Regions from separate parts of the Mesorhizobium australicum WSM2073 genome, predicted to be linked through region 3. Evidence: predicted binding sites of a transcription regulator. Region 3 holds the regulator's gene; each other region holds the start of a gene.

Region 1 (4,237 bases), 600 kb from region 3:
ACGCGGTCGCCGACGCTGAAGGCGGACGGCGTGTCGGACACGGATTTGGCGACCAGTTCACCGTCTATGGTGCGGCCTTTGACGCTGGTGCGGCCGGCGCCGTAGCCGGAGTCTGTTTCACCATAGCCGATGCGTTCGACCTGATGGCCCGAACGCGTGCCCCAGTTGCGGTCGGTCGCCTCGGTGCGGTTGGCCTGCGCACGCTGCCAACCCGGCGTCGAATAGGTGTTAGAGAAGGCGCCGGATTTTTCCCCGCCGCCCGAAGTGCCGCCGATATTGTCGAAGCGCGAAGCGCCATAGGGGTTCTGTCTTCCTGCCCCCTGGCCGCCGCCGCGGCCGGATGCGAACGAGCCGCCGCCATAGGGATTGCCGTAGCCGCCATAGGAGTTGCCGGCTTCGGCGACCTCGACATGGGCTTCCGGCAGTTCCTCGAGAAAGCGCGACGGGATGGTCGATTGCCAGAGCCCGTGGATGAGGCGGTTGGAGACGAACCAGATATGCAGGTTCTTCTTGGCCCGCGTCAGCCCGACATAGGCGAGCCGCCGCTCTTCCTCGAGCCCGGAGCGGCCGCCTTCGTCGAGTGCGCGCTGATGGGGAAAGAGGCCTTCTTCCCAGCCGGGCAGGAAGACGGTCTCGAATTCGAGGCCCTTGGCCGAATGCAGCGTCATGATGGAGACGGCATCGAGCCCGGCATTCTGCTCGGCATCCATGACCAGCGCGACATGTTCGAGGAAGGAGCGCAGCGATTCGTACTCCTCCATCGAACGGATCAGTTCCTTCAGGTTCTCAAGCCGCCCGGGGGCTTCCGCCGAGCGGTCGTTCTTCCACATGTCGGTGTAGCCGCTCTCCTCGAGAATGGTCTCGGCAAGTTCGGTGTGCGGCGTGGTTTCCAGCGCCTTTTGCCAGCGTTCGAAATTGGCAGCGACCTCGCGCAGCGCGGCGCGCGGTTTCGGCTTCAGCTCGTCGCTTTCCGCCAGTGTACCCGCCGCCTCCAGCATCGGGATGCGCAAGGCGCGCGCGGTGTCGTGGATCTGGCGGATGGTCGCTTCGCCCAAGCCGCGCTTGGGCACATTGACGATGCGCTCGAAGGCGAGGTCGTCGGTGCTGTTGGCGACGACGCGGAAGAAGGCCAGCGCGTCGCGGATTTCCATGCGCTCGTAAAAACGCGGACCGCCGATGACGCGGTAGTTAAGGCCGAGCGTGATGAAGCGGTCCTCGAAGGCGCGCATCTGGAAGGACGCGCGGACCAGGATCGCCATGTCGTTCAAATTGTGCTTCTGGCGCTGGTAGGCCTCGATGGTCTCGCCGATGGCGCGGGCTTCCTCCTCCGAATCCCAGGCGGCGTGGACGTTGACCTTGCCGTCCTCCGGATCGTTGCGGTCGGTGAACAGCGTTTTGCCGAAACGGCCCTCATTGTAGGCGATGAGATGGGAGGCGGCGCCCAGTATGTGCGCGGTCGAGCGGTAGTTGCGCTCCAGCCGGATGATGGTGGCGCCCGGAAAATCCTTGTCGAAGCGCAGGATGTTGTCGACCTCGGCACCGCGCCAGCCATAGATCGACTGGTCGTCATCGCCGACGCAGCAGATATTGACTTTGTTTTCGCTCACGGGCTGTTCCGCGCCTGCCGGCGCGGGCCCTCCGCGGGGGCCTCGCAACGGCTCGGACGCCCGGTCGGGCTTGCGGCCTTCGGCCGAAACTGTTGATTCGTCCTCTGGAGTTGCGGGTCTATAGCTAGCCGCTTCCGTTCTATCCGAAACACCGGAAAAACTTGGAACGCGCCCACCCGGAGAACCACTTCGCGCTGGTTGTGATCCGCTCGGCCTCTGCGCCAGAAGCCGCAGCCACATGTACTGGGCGGTGTTGGTGTCCTGGTACTCGTCGACGAGGATGTATTTGAACCGCCGGTGATAGTCCTTCAGCACATCGGGATTGGCGCGGAAGATGCGGATCGGGTGGCAGAGCAGATCGCCGAAATCGCAGGCGTTCAGCGTCTGCAGCCGCTCCTGATAGGCCTTGTAGAGCTCGCGGCCCTTGCCGTTGGCGAAGCTGCGCGCATCGCCCTCGGCGATATCGGCCGGACCCTGGCCCTTGTTCTTCCAGCCGTCGATCATCTGGGCGAACTGTTTCGCGGGCCAGCGCTTGTCGTCCAGGCCCTCGGCCTGGATCAGCTGCTTGATCAAGCGCACGACGTCGTCGGTGTCGAGGATGGTGAAGTCGGACCTCAGGCCGGCAAGCTCGGCGTGGCGGCGCAGCAGCTTCACGCCGATCGAGTGGAAGGTGCCGAGCCACGGCATGCCCTCGACATTGCCTTCGCCGATCAGGATGCCGATGCGCTGTTTCATCTCGCGCGCGGCCTTGTTGGTGAAGGTGACGGCCAGGATCTGCGAGGGGAAGGCCCTGCCGGTGGCAAGGATGTGGGCGATGCGGGTGGTCAGCACGCGCGTCTTGCCCGTGCCGGCGCCGGCCAGCACCAGAACCGGGCCTTCGGTGGTCTCCACGGCCAGCCGCTGCTCGGGATTCAAGCCCCTGAGATAGTCGGGCGCATTGTTTTGGCCGCCGCGGGCAGCCATGGCGCGCGCGGCAATGCCCGACGGGGCCGTGGGCCGCGCATTGGGTTCGTCGAAAAAGGGCATGTCTTCGGAAAAGCCGGACATCTCCCCCGAATGTAGTGATTCGGGAGGGAAAGACCAGAACTGTCTACGTTTTGTTCCGGTAAAGTGCCCGATACGGCGGCTTCACCGATATGGGAACCGCCGTTGTGGAACAATCCCAGGCGGAACGAGGTTGCTGCCCGCGGGCTCGCGACCTACGCTTGACAGGCGCCGCGGTCGGGAGAAAGTTGCCGGGGCAACACGCAATGCGGGTTGCCCTAGGCCGCCCCACGCGCGCAACAGTCGAAGGAGTATCATCTTGGCTGTCACCATCACCTCCCTCATTCTCTTCCTCCTAGGCCTGGCGCTTGGCGCCGGCGGCATCTGGTTGGCTTCGCTGGGCGGCAGTTGGTACTACATCATCGTCGGTCTCGCCTTCCTGGTCGCCGCCTGGCTGCTCTACCGGCGCCGTTCGACGGCGCTCTGGCTCTACGCGGCGATCGTGCTCGGCACGCTGGCCTGGGCGGTCTGGGAAACCGGCTTCGACTGGTGGGAGCTCGGCCCGCGCGGCGGCATCATCGTGCTGGTGGCGTTGTGGCTGCTGACGCCGTGGGCGCGGCGCGGCCTTGCCGGTCCGGACGGGCGAGCACCTTTGATCCTTGCCGTGCTGGCATCGCTGGCGGTGGCCGGCTATTCGATGACCACGGACCCGAAGGACATCGGCGGCGCGCTCGACACCGACAAGGTGATCCCCAACGCCAATCTCGGCGGCGATGTGCCGGCGGGCGAATGGCACTATTACGGGCGCACGCAGTTCGGCCAGCGGTATTCGCCGCTCGACCAGATCACGCCGGAAAACGTCGCCAACCTGAAGCCGGCCTGGACCTATCGCACCGGCGACGTCAAGGGCCCCGACGATGTCGGCGAGACCACCTATCAGGTGACACCGCTCAAAGTGGGCGACACGCTCTATATCTGCACGCCGCACAACTTCGCCATCGCCGTCGATGCGGCGACCGGCAAGGAGAAGTGGCGCTACGATCCCAAGATCAAGCTCGACAAGGACCGCCAGCACCAGACCTGCCGGGGCGTCTCCTATTATGCCGACGCAGCGGGCGCCGCCGGCCAGCCCTGCGCGGCGCGCGTCTACCTGCCGACCTCGGATGCGCGGCTGATCGCGCTCGACGCCGCCAACGGGCAGGTTTGCCCGGCCTTCGCCGAGGGCGGCACGCTCAATCTGTTGACGGGCATGCCGTATCCGAAGTCGGGCTATTACTACTCGACCTCGGCGCCGCTGATTGCCGGCGGCAAGATCATCGTCGGCGGGGCGGTCAATGACAATTATTCGACGCAGGAGCCGTCCGGCGTCATCCGCGCTTATGATGCGAGCAGCGGCAAATTGCTGTGGAACTGGGATTCCGGCAATCCGGACCAGACGACGCCGCTGCCGGCCGGCCAGACCTACACCGCCAACTCGCCCAACATGTGGTCGACGCCGAGCGCCGACGAGAAGCTCGGCCTGCTCTACGTGCCGCTCGGCAACCAGACGCCGGACCAGCTCGGCATGGGCCGCAGCGCCAATGTGGAGAAATTCTCCTCCTCGATCACCGCGCTGGACCTCAACACCGGGCAGTTGAAATGGGTGC
Region 2 (4,237 bases), 3.1 Mb from region 3:
GATTCCGTGCAGAAACCAGCGATGCGAGCCAGTCGTGAGATCCTCGCCATCACCGGCACGATAAATCCAGTAACGCTCGCCGGCTTCGTCCTCGACCTGGAAATAATCCCTCACGGCGATCAGTTCAGCGTCGCGCCTCCACCACTCACCGAAGATGCGTTCAGGACCATCAGCTCGTTTGACTCGCCGGCGTATGCCGCGCCAGATGAAGGTGACAGGTGGATGATCCGGCAACAGCGCCACGGTCTCGATCGGCTCCGGAACTGGCAGCAGACGAGCCGGACGCGGCCAGTGTCTAGGCCATCCTTCTCCACTCTCTGGCGCTGTCGGCGCTACCCGTCGTACGGATCGCTCAGGCACGTCGCTCGCCATCGGCGCCATGCGATAGAGACGCTCCTCGCCGACGCGGTTGGAAAGCGTGTCGATGAGATCGGAGACATCAGCCTCGGGAGTTTCGATGAGCGAGGAGATCGTCTGCCTGGATACCAGCGGTTCGGCGATGGTGGCGGCGAGCCGCATCAACTCGATGCCGAAGCCTGGATCGATGGTTTCAATCTTGTCGGTGAGCAGGCGGGATAACCGCTTTGCATCCCGCAGCGGCAATGCTGTGCCGATGCGGATTGCCTCGATGCGATTGTCGACCCGGTGAAGCAAAAGATCGAGGCGGCGGGCACCGAGGCTTCGGGTTTCGAGAAGGTCGCAAAGTTCACCGACGAGTTTTCCGGTGTAGCGGGCGATCGTCTCGGCAGCACCGATCGGCTCGCCGAACATTTGGCGCACTTCGATGATGTCCGGCGGGCGGATGGGATCGATCGGTTCAGAGAGCCGGCCCATCGCGTGGTCGAGACGACGACCGAGTTCGGGTCCGAACCTCAAGGCGAACGGCGCGCGCGGCTTGGCGACGAGGTCTAAGATGCGGTCCAGGCCAAGCTTGCGGAGGCTGTCTACCATGTCGGCCGGCAGCCGGAGCGCTGCGATCGGCAGGTTCGCGATCGCGTTGGCGTTTCCGGCAGGGTGAACGACAATCATCGGCCCGACGCCAAAACGTGCCAATGCATGGGCGGCGCCCCAACTGTCGGCGATTGCCGCACGCGCGGCAAAGCCGGCCGCAGCGAGGCGCTCGACCATATCGGCGAGCATGGCGCTTTCACCGCCATGCAGATGGTCGGCGCCGGTCGTATCGATGACCAGACCATCTGGCGGATCGGGGGCAACGATCGGCGCATAGCGCCGGAGCGCCCATACCGCGAGACGGTCGAGTGCCTCGGCGTCGTCTTGTGGATCCGCGTCGTTGACGACGAGATCCTTCACCAAGGCCTGCGCCTTGGTGGCCGGCATGCCGACGCGCAGGCCAACGGCAAGCGCCGCGGGATCGGCGGCGAGCACGACACGGCGTCGTCCATCACGTCCTGTCAGGACGAGCGGCGTCTCACGAGGAGGCGCGGCGTCGCCCAATTTCCTTCTGAGGCGATCCGTGGACCACGTTGGAAGGAAGAGCGATACGACCCTTGTCATCGCTTGCCTCTACTTCGAAATCCGCACTTTTGCCGGCACGACACCGGATCAGCTCCAGCTGCCAGCGTGCACGTCCAACGCCCGGGACCGGCAAAGGGGATGAAGGAAGCACCGACACTCGCCACCGGGTGATGGAAGCCGTCGGCTGTCCGAAGTCGGCGGCCTCGGTCTGCCGGCGCCAGCGGCGGACGGCAATCCCGATGGCGCCGGACGTCTCGGCGGCAAGTTGGAGACGCCGCGACGCTGTCATGGAGAGGCGAGCAACCTCGGCGACAACAGCACCGAGCCCAGGATGCCGCAGCCCCTCCTCGAAGCAGGCAAGAAGGGACGTCTCGTCGCCCGCCTCGACATAGATCACGCGATCGGGCGCTAGCCCGGCCTGCGCGATTGCCGGGGCAAAGAGATCCGGCCGCGTCACGCACCAAAGGACCTTCCCATGCGTCCGGGCCGCAATACCGGCCGCGAACAATGCAGCTGCCGCGCCATCGATCGCGCCATTTCCGCCGCCTGCCACCTCATGCAGCGCGCCAAGCGCCAGTCCTCCTCCCGGCAGCACTCGGTCGATAGCCGCGATGCCAAAAGGAAGCACCGCCCGTTCGCGCGCATTTCCGCCTTCGAGACGCGCGATGCGGTCTCGAAGATCGGAAATGACAGCTGTTGGCGCCGATGCACTCATCTGTCCCTTGAAACTCGGAATTCCTGTGGTATGTTCCTTCTTTGTTCTCATCCTGGCAAAGAGTCAACGGAGATGACGTGTGGAGCACAACCGGAGAATCAATGGTTGGACATCTGATCGTCCACGGCCGATGCGCTGCGTGTTCAGGTGACGTTTTCTTGTCGGGCATCATGCGGGGTGGCGCGCCGTGTTGAACGCGTTGTGCTCATGCGTTTGGGATGAATACCGGCGCCATGGCCGATGAGGTGATAACCTCTGGACCTTAAGCGAAACGAAGGATTAAATGTATATGCTGCTGTCTTGCGACAGAACATATGGCGCAGGATTGGGTTTCAACGTAACTCTTCCCGGCTCGAATTGGCGTGGGGGCGAACTGGGGATGAGCGTGCGTACCAATGGCTATCAACCTGTCTTCATCGACGCCTTCGCGGGCTGTGGCGGCCTCAGTCTGGGCCTGCTACGATCCGGGTGGCGGGGCCTGTTCGCTATCGAGAAGGATGCGTTTGCGTTTAGTACGCTGAAAGCCAACCTGATCGATCCGGGAGCGCGGGTTCGCTACGACTGGCCCGCCTGGCTTGAACAGCAGCCATGGACGATCGAGGCGCTGGTGGAAACGCATGGCGACAAGCTCTCAGCGCTCCGCGGCCAAATCGATCTCCTTGCGGGAGGACCGCCTTGCCAGGGCTTCTCCAGTGCCGGCCGTAGGCGCCAAGGCGACCCGCGCAACGAGCTCGTGGAACGCTATCTTGAGTTCGTCGAAATCGTGCTCCCCAGGATGGTCCTCATCGAGAATGTTCGAGGGATCACGTACGACTTCATTGACGACAACGAAAATGTCCCGCCCCGGAACTTCGCGGAGGAGCTCATCGCGCGACTTGGCCGACATTATCATGTTTACAAAGACACGGTCCGGTGCTCGGAATATGGGGTGCCTCAACAGCGGCCTCGGTTCTTCCTGGTAGGCATGCTGAAGACCGAGATGAGGAAGCTGCCACGCCGCGACGACCCGTTTGCCCGGTTGCGATCGGCGAAAGTGCGCTTCCTCGACCAACGAGGGCTTCGCTCAAGGGTGACCTGCAGGCAGGCGATCTCTGACCTTGAGCTAGCGCATGCGGGCTCGGGTCCTTGCCCGGATTCCAAGGGATACGACGCCTTGCTCACAGCTCAGCCACGCACCGCCTACCAGCGCGTGATGCGGGATGGATTTCATGGTGCAGTTCCCGATACCCGGCTCGCTAAGCACCGCCCTCATATTATCGAGCGCTTCACGAACATCATCGCGGATTGTAAGGCAGCCGGCCGGCTCTGCGTTCAGCTAAACCGCGAGATGCGCGAACGCTACGGGATAAGGAAGATGGCGACGCGGGTGCTCGACCCCGAAAAAGCTGCCCCGACCATTACGAGCATGCCTGACGACCTGCTTCACTATTCGGAGCCTAGGACATTGACGGTCCGGGAAAACGCGCGCCTGCAGACGTTCCCAGACTGGTTTGCATTCCAAGGCAAATATACAACCGGGGGCGAGCGTCGGGCCCGCGAGGTGCCTCGTTTTACCCAGGTGGCGAATGCCGTTCCGCCGCTGATCGCCGAGATGTGGGGCGAAGTGCTGCTGAAGCACCTAGCAGCGGCGGCTCGCTCTAACAGGCTGGCAGCATAACATGGCGACCGACTTTCGAATTGTCGATCAACTTGCATAAGACCGGGGGCACCGAGGGGAGGATGCGCTATCCAGCAGGCTTGCTTGACTGGGCGGGCCATCGCGGCGGCGGAGTAAGGCGCCTTTTCGACTCAGCCAGCGGCCGCCCAGGGGAAGTCGTTTTCGAGACGAATCTTCTCGGCCGACTGCGAGATTGGGCGCGAAGCATCGCGGCCGCGGACAAGGAAGCACCCCGTGTGGTGCTATTGGTCGGCGGACCGGGCAACGGAAAAACGGAAGCCGTCGAGGCGACCATTGAGGAGCTCGACAAGGCGCTCAGCTGTAGCGGGGCGCTCGTTGAAGAATTGGCAAAATCCTATCACCCACCAGCGGGTAAGGCCGTTCCGCGG
Region 3 (4,237 bases):
CTGCCATCTCCGCTCGTGGCTGCACCCGAAACCAGGTCGCTGCAGGCAGGTGGGCAGGCGCCGGCGCCGGCTCCTGCCGCGGGCAGGATCGTGCGCGTGCGCCGGCAAGTCGGCCTGGTATCCTTGCCTCGCCTGCGCCATGGCGTGGCCCGGGCGGCGGAACTTGAACTCGACCGGGGCATCGCGTTCCTGCTGGTGCCGGTCTGTCTGGCCGTTGGGGCGATCGCCTATTTCTCGCTGGCATCCGAGCCCGACTTTTCAAAATCCGTCGCGGTCGTGGTGCTGATGGCGGTCTGTGCCTTCGTCTCGCGCTCCTGGTCGAAAACCCATCTGTGTTTCATGGCAGTGCTGTTGTGCGCGCTGGGCCTGCTCGCGGCGAAGGTCGAAACATGGCGAGCCGGAACCCGGATGCTGGGTTCGGAAATCTCCACGCAACTGACCGGCCGCGTGGTCTCGATCGAGGAGATGGAGAGCGGCCGCATCCGGCTGACCATGGACGTGATTTCGACCGCCCGGCCGAAACTGCGCTATGCGCCGGAAAGGGTCCGGCTTTCCGCACGCAAGATACCGCCGGGAATGACCGCCGGCTCGCTCATCACAGGCTACGCCAAACTGTTGCCGCCGACCGGCCCGGTGCGGCCGGACAGCTACGACTTCTCTTTCGACAGCTATTTCGCCGGCATCGGCGGCAGCGGCTTCTTTCTCGGCAATCCAACGGTTGTTTCCGCCGACGACGGTGAGATGCCGCTATCGGCTCGCCTTTTTTCAGGCATCGAAAATGCCCGCGAATCCATCGCCGACCACATCAGGGGCAGCGTCGGCGGCGCTGAAGGCGAGATCGCGGCGGCGCTGATCGTCGGCGTGCGCGCCGGCATACCCGATGAAATCAATGAAGCGATGCGGCGTACCGGCATCTATCACATCATCTCTATTTCGGGACTGCATATGGCGCTTGTGGCCGGCACCATCATGGGTCTGCTGCGTGGTGCCTTCGCGCTGTTTCCAGACTTTTCCGCGCGCCGGCCGGTGAAGAAATACGCGGCCGCCGCCGCACTGTTCTCGATCGCGGCCTATCTCATCATTTCCGGTGTCGTCGTTGCCGCCGAACGCAGCTTCATCATGCTGGCGGTGATGCTGATTGCCGTCTTCTTCGATCGCGCTGCGCTGACCATGCGCAATCTGGGGATCTCGGCGATCGCCGTCATCCTGGTCTCGCCGCACGAGGTCGTCGGCCCGAGCTTTCAGATGTCGTTCGCCGCGACCGCGGCCCTGGTTGGCGCTTATGCCGGCTGGGCCGATCACCGTGCGGGAAAGACGCGGCCACCGCCGCCAAAGCGATCGCTGCCCGGGTTCCTGACGCGAAAATTCCTGCTGGCGACAGGTGGATTGGCCATGACGTCCATTATCGCCGGCAGCGCCACGGCACTGTTTGCCATCTGGCATTTCCAGCGGGTATCGCCGCTCAGCCTGTTCGCCAATCTGGCCGTGATGCCTATCGTGTCGGTCGTGATGTTCCTGGCCGTCGCCAGCGCGCTGTTGATGCCATTCGGACTGGATTGGCCGGCTCTCTACCTCATGGGCAAGGGCCTGACAGCAATGATCGCCGTGTCGGCGTGGATATCGGAGCGCTCTCCGGTCGATGGAGTCGGGCTGATTTCGCAGCAATCCGTGCTGCTGGTCACCGTCGCGCTGGTTATCGCGACGATGGCGACGACATGGCTGCGGCTCGCGGCGCTGCCATTCGCGCTCGCCGGCCTGTTGACTGTGTCGCACACACGCGCGCCCGATGTGCTGATCTCGGAAGATGCGCGGCTGGTCGCGCTGCCGATCGGCAATGGCGAACTGGCCGTCAACCGGGAACGTCCGAACGAATTCGCAACCGACAACTGGAAGCGCGCCCTGATCTCCGAAACAATCGTCAAACCGGAAATGTTCGACACGACAGACAGGCAATTCGATGTTGCCAGTCCCACCGACCTGCCGCCGGGATCGCCCTTCTACTGCCGCGAAGGCCTGTGCCTTGCCAGGCACCCTTCCGGCGCGATCATTGCCTATGTCGAGGACCGCAAGACCACCTGGAAAGCCTGCGCTTTCGCCGACCTGATCATCGTCAATGACGCAACCGCCTATGACGCCTGCCACAATCCACTGGTTCTCGTCGTCACCAAACGGCAGCTCGCCCGCAAGGGAAGCGCTGCCGTCTTCTTCAATCCCCAGTCGGCCACGACCCGGGCCGCGATCGCGTTTGCCGTCGACGGACCATACCGGCCCTGGCACGAACAGCGAAAATTCTCACGCGAGGCGAGGGGGCTGCCGCCGTACAAAAAACCCGACAAGCCCGATAACAAGCCGGTTCAGTAGCGCCTGATCAACCCGACCAGCTTGCCTTGTACCTTGACCCTGTCCGGCCCGAAAATGCGCGTTTCGTAGGCTGGATTGGCGGCCTCGAGCGCGATCGAAGCGCCTTTGCGGCGGAACCGCTTCAGTGTCGCTTCCTCTTCGTCGACCAGTGCCACGATAATTTCGCCCGGGCTTGCCGTGTCGGCATTGCGGATAATGACCGTGTCTCCATCGAAGATACCAGCCTCGATCATCGAGTCGCCCTTGACCTCCAACGCATAGTGCTCGCCGCCCATGATCATGTCCGGCGGCACCGAGATCGAATGCGTCTGATGCTGGATGGCATCGATCGGCACACCGGCGGCGATACGGCCCATGACCGGGATGGACACGGCTGAAACCGCGTCGTCGTCGTTGCCGGCCGCGGGCAGGCGCGAAGGCGCAGCGGCCGGCCTGATCTGGCGTCCGAGACTGCCTTGGCCAAGGCTGCCTTGGATGACGCTTGGCGAGAACTTCTTTGCCGCATTGAGGCCCGGCGCGATCGAGTCCGGCAGCCGCAGCACTTCCAGCGCGCGCGCCCGATTGGGTAGCCGGCGAATGAAGCCGCGCTCCTCCAGGGCCGTGATCAGGCGATGGATCCCCGACTTGGAGGCAAGATCGAGTGCTTCCTTCATCTCGTCGAAGGAAGGCGGTATCCCGCTTTCCTTGAGCCGTTCGTGGATGAACATCAGCAGTTCATGTTGCTTGCGTGTCAGCATGGCGGCCCCCAAGACATTGAACGAAAGGTTGAACCAGAATCGAAAAAACAAACCCAGAACAAACACTATCTGTTCCAGTTGTGTTCTGCAACCGTTTAAAGTTTAATGAATTTGTTAAGGGGTCTGAAGTTTTTTGCCCGCGACGGCGGGCGGCAACCAGTCCTTTCCGCCGTCGGCAGGCGCATTGAAATCGTTTTGGTTAATGGCCTGTGGCCCATCCGCCGACGAGGCTTTGGCATCAGTTAGTTGGAAGGCTTCTCCTCGGAGGGACGTATAATTCGCGGAGCCATTATTCGCGGAACGAAACGAAACCAAAATGCCAACGATTGGTAGCTTCGGGCGGCCATGGATCGGGGCGTTCGGCGCACTCCGGCCAGCGCGTTCGAATAGGCGTCGCGGAAGCGCTGAAGTTATCCCGAACCCGCCTTCAAGCTGCCGGCGCGAGCGGCGTATCTGGTAGCGCCGCTGTCTTCGCTGTGGACATAGACGTGCAGTGTGTAGCCGATATGCGCCGTCATCAGCGCCTTGGCCCGCTCGACGTCACGGTCGAGCGCCGCTTCCATGATCGCGGTATGGTGTTCGATCGCAATCGCTTCGCGTAGCGCTTCGATTGCCTCTTCATAGCCATCCTTGAGGCCGGCCGCGGCCCGCAGTGTCGGCGCCAGACCAAGGAAGCGATGATGCCGGCGCAGCTGATCCGAGATCGTCGAGCGGAACCGCAACAGCCAGTCGCATGTGGCGGCGCTCAGCAGCGCCGCATGGAAAGCCTCGTGGTTCTCGTCCCATCTGTCGACGGCCGCGTCCGAGGGATCGTCGACCGCCGTCTTGCAACGCGAGAGCCGGTAGTGGGCGGTGACCACGGCATCCTCCCACTCCCTGCCGCCTTTTTCCATCGATTCGAGGAACAGGGGTATCTCGACCACCATCCTGGCGCGTGCCAGATCCTCCAGCTCGGCCCGCGACACCGGAGCCACGGCAAAACCACGATTGCTGATCGCGGTGACCAGGCGTTCGGCCTCGAGCCGCGACAGGGCTTCGCGCAACGGTGTCCAGCCGACGCCATAGGTGCCGCGCAGCGCACTCAGTTTGAGCGGGGCGCCGGGCATGAGGCGCGTGGTCAGGATGTCGCGCCGCAACAG

The links. The regulator LexA, encoded in region 3, represses DNA repair genes until DNA is damaged. The targets are predictions, from matches to a motif close to TGTTCNNNNTGTGTTCNG.
Region 1: the regulator LexA is predicted to act here: its motif matches at 2,695-2,712, upstream of MESAU_RS16810 (ATP-dependent helicase).
Region 2: the regulator LexA is predicted to act here: its motif matches at 2,223-2,240, upstream of MESAU_RS04475 (ImuA family protein).

What each region holds. Positions count from the first base shown of each region.
Region 1 covers NC_019973.1:3,509,084-3,513,320, forward strand. The annotation lists gene MESAU_RS16810 (ATP-dependent helicase) at 1-2,654, opposite strand, end outside; gene MESAU_RS16815 (glucose/quinate/shikimate family membrane-bound PQQ-dependent dehydrogenase) at 2,911-4,237, shown strand, end outside.
Region 2 covers NC_019973.1:969,016-973,252, reverse strand. The annotation lists gene MESAU_RS04480 (DUF6504 family protein) at 1-1,515, opposite strand, end outside; gene MESAU_RS04475 (ImuA family protein) at 1,430-2,191, opposite strand; gene MESAU_RS04470 (DNA cytosine methyltransferase) at 2,571-3,848, shown strand; gene MESAU_RS04465 (DEAD/DEAH box helicase family protein) at 3,911-4,237, shown strand, end outside.
Region 3 covers NC_019973.1:4,106,358-4,110,594, forward strand. The annotation lists gene MESAU_RS19670 (ComEC/Rec2 family competence protein) at 1-2,361, shown strand, start outside; gene lexA (transcriptional repressor LexA) at 2,355-3,098, opposite strand; gene MESAU_RS19680 (GntR family transcriptional regulator) at 3,509-4,237, opposite strand, start outside.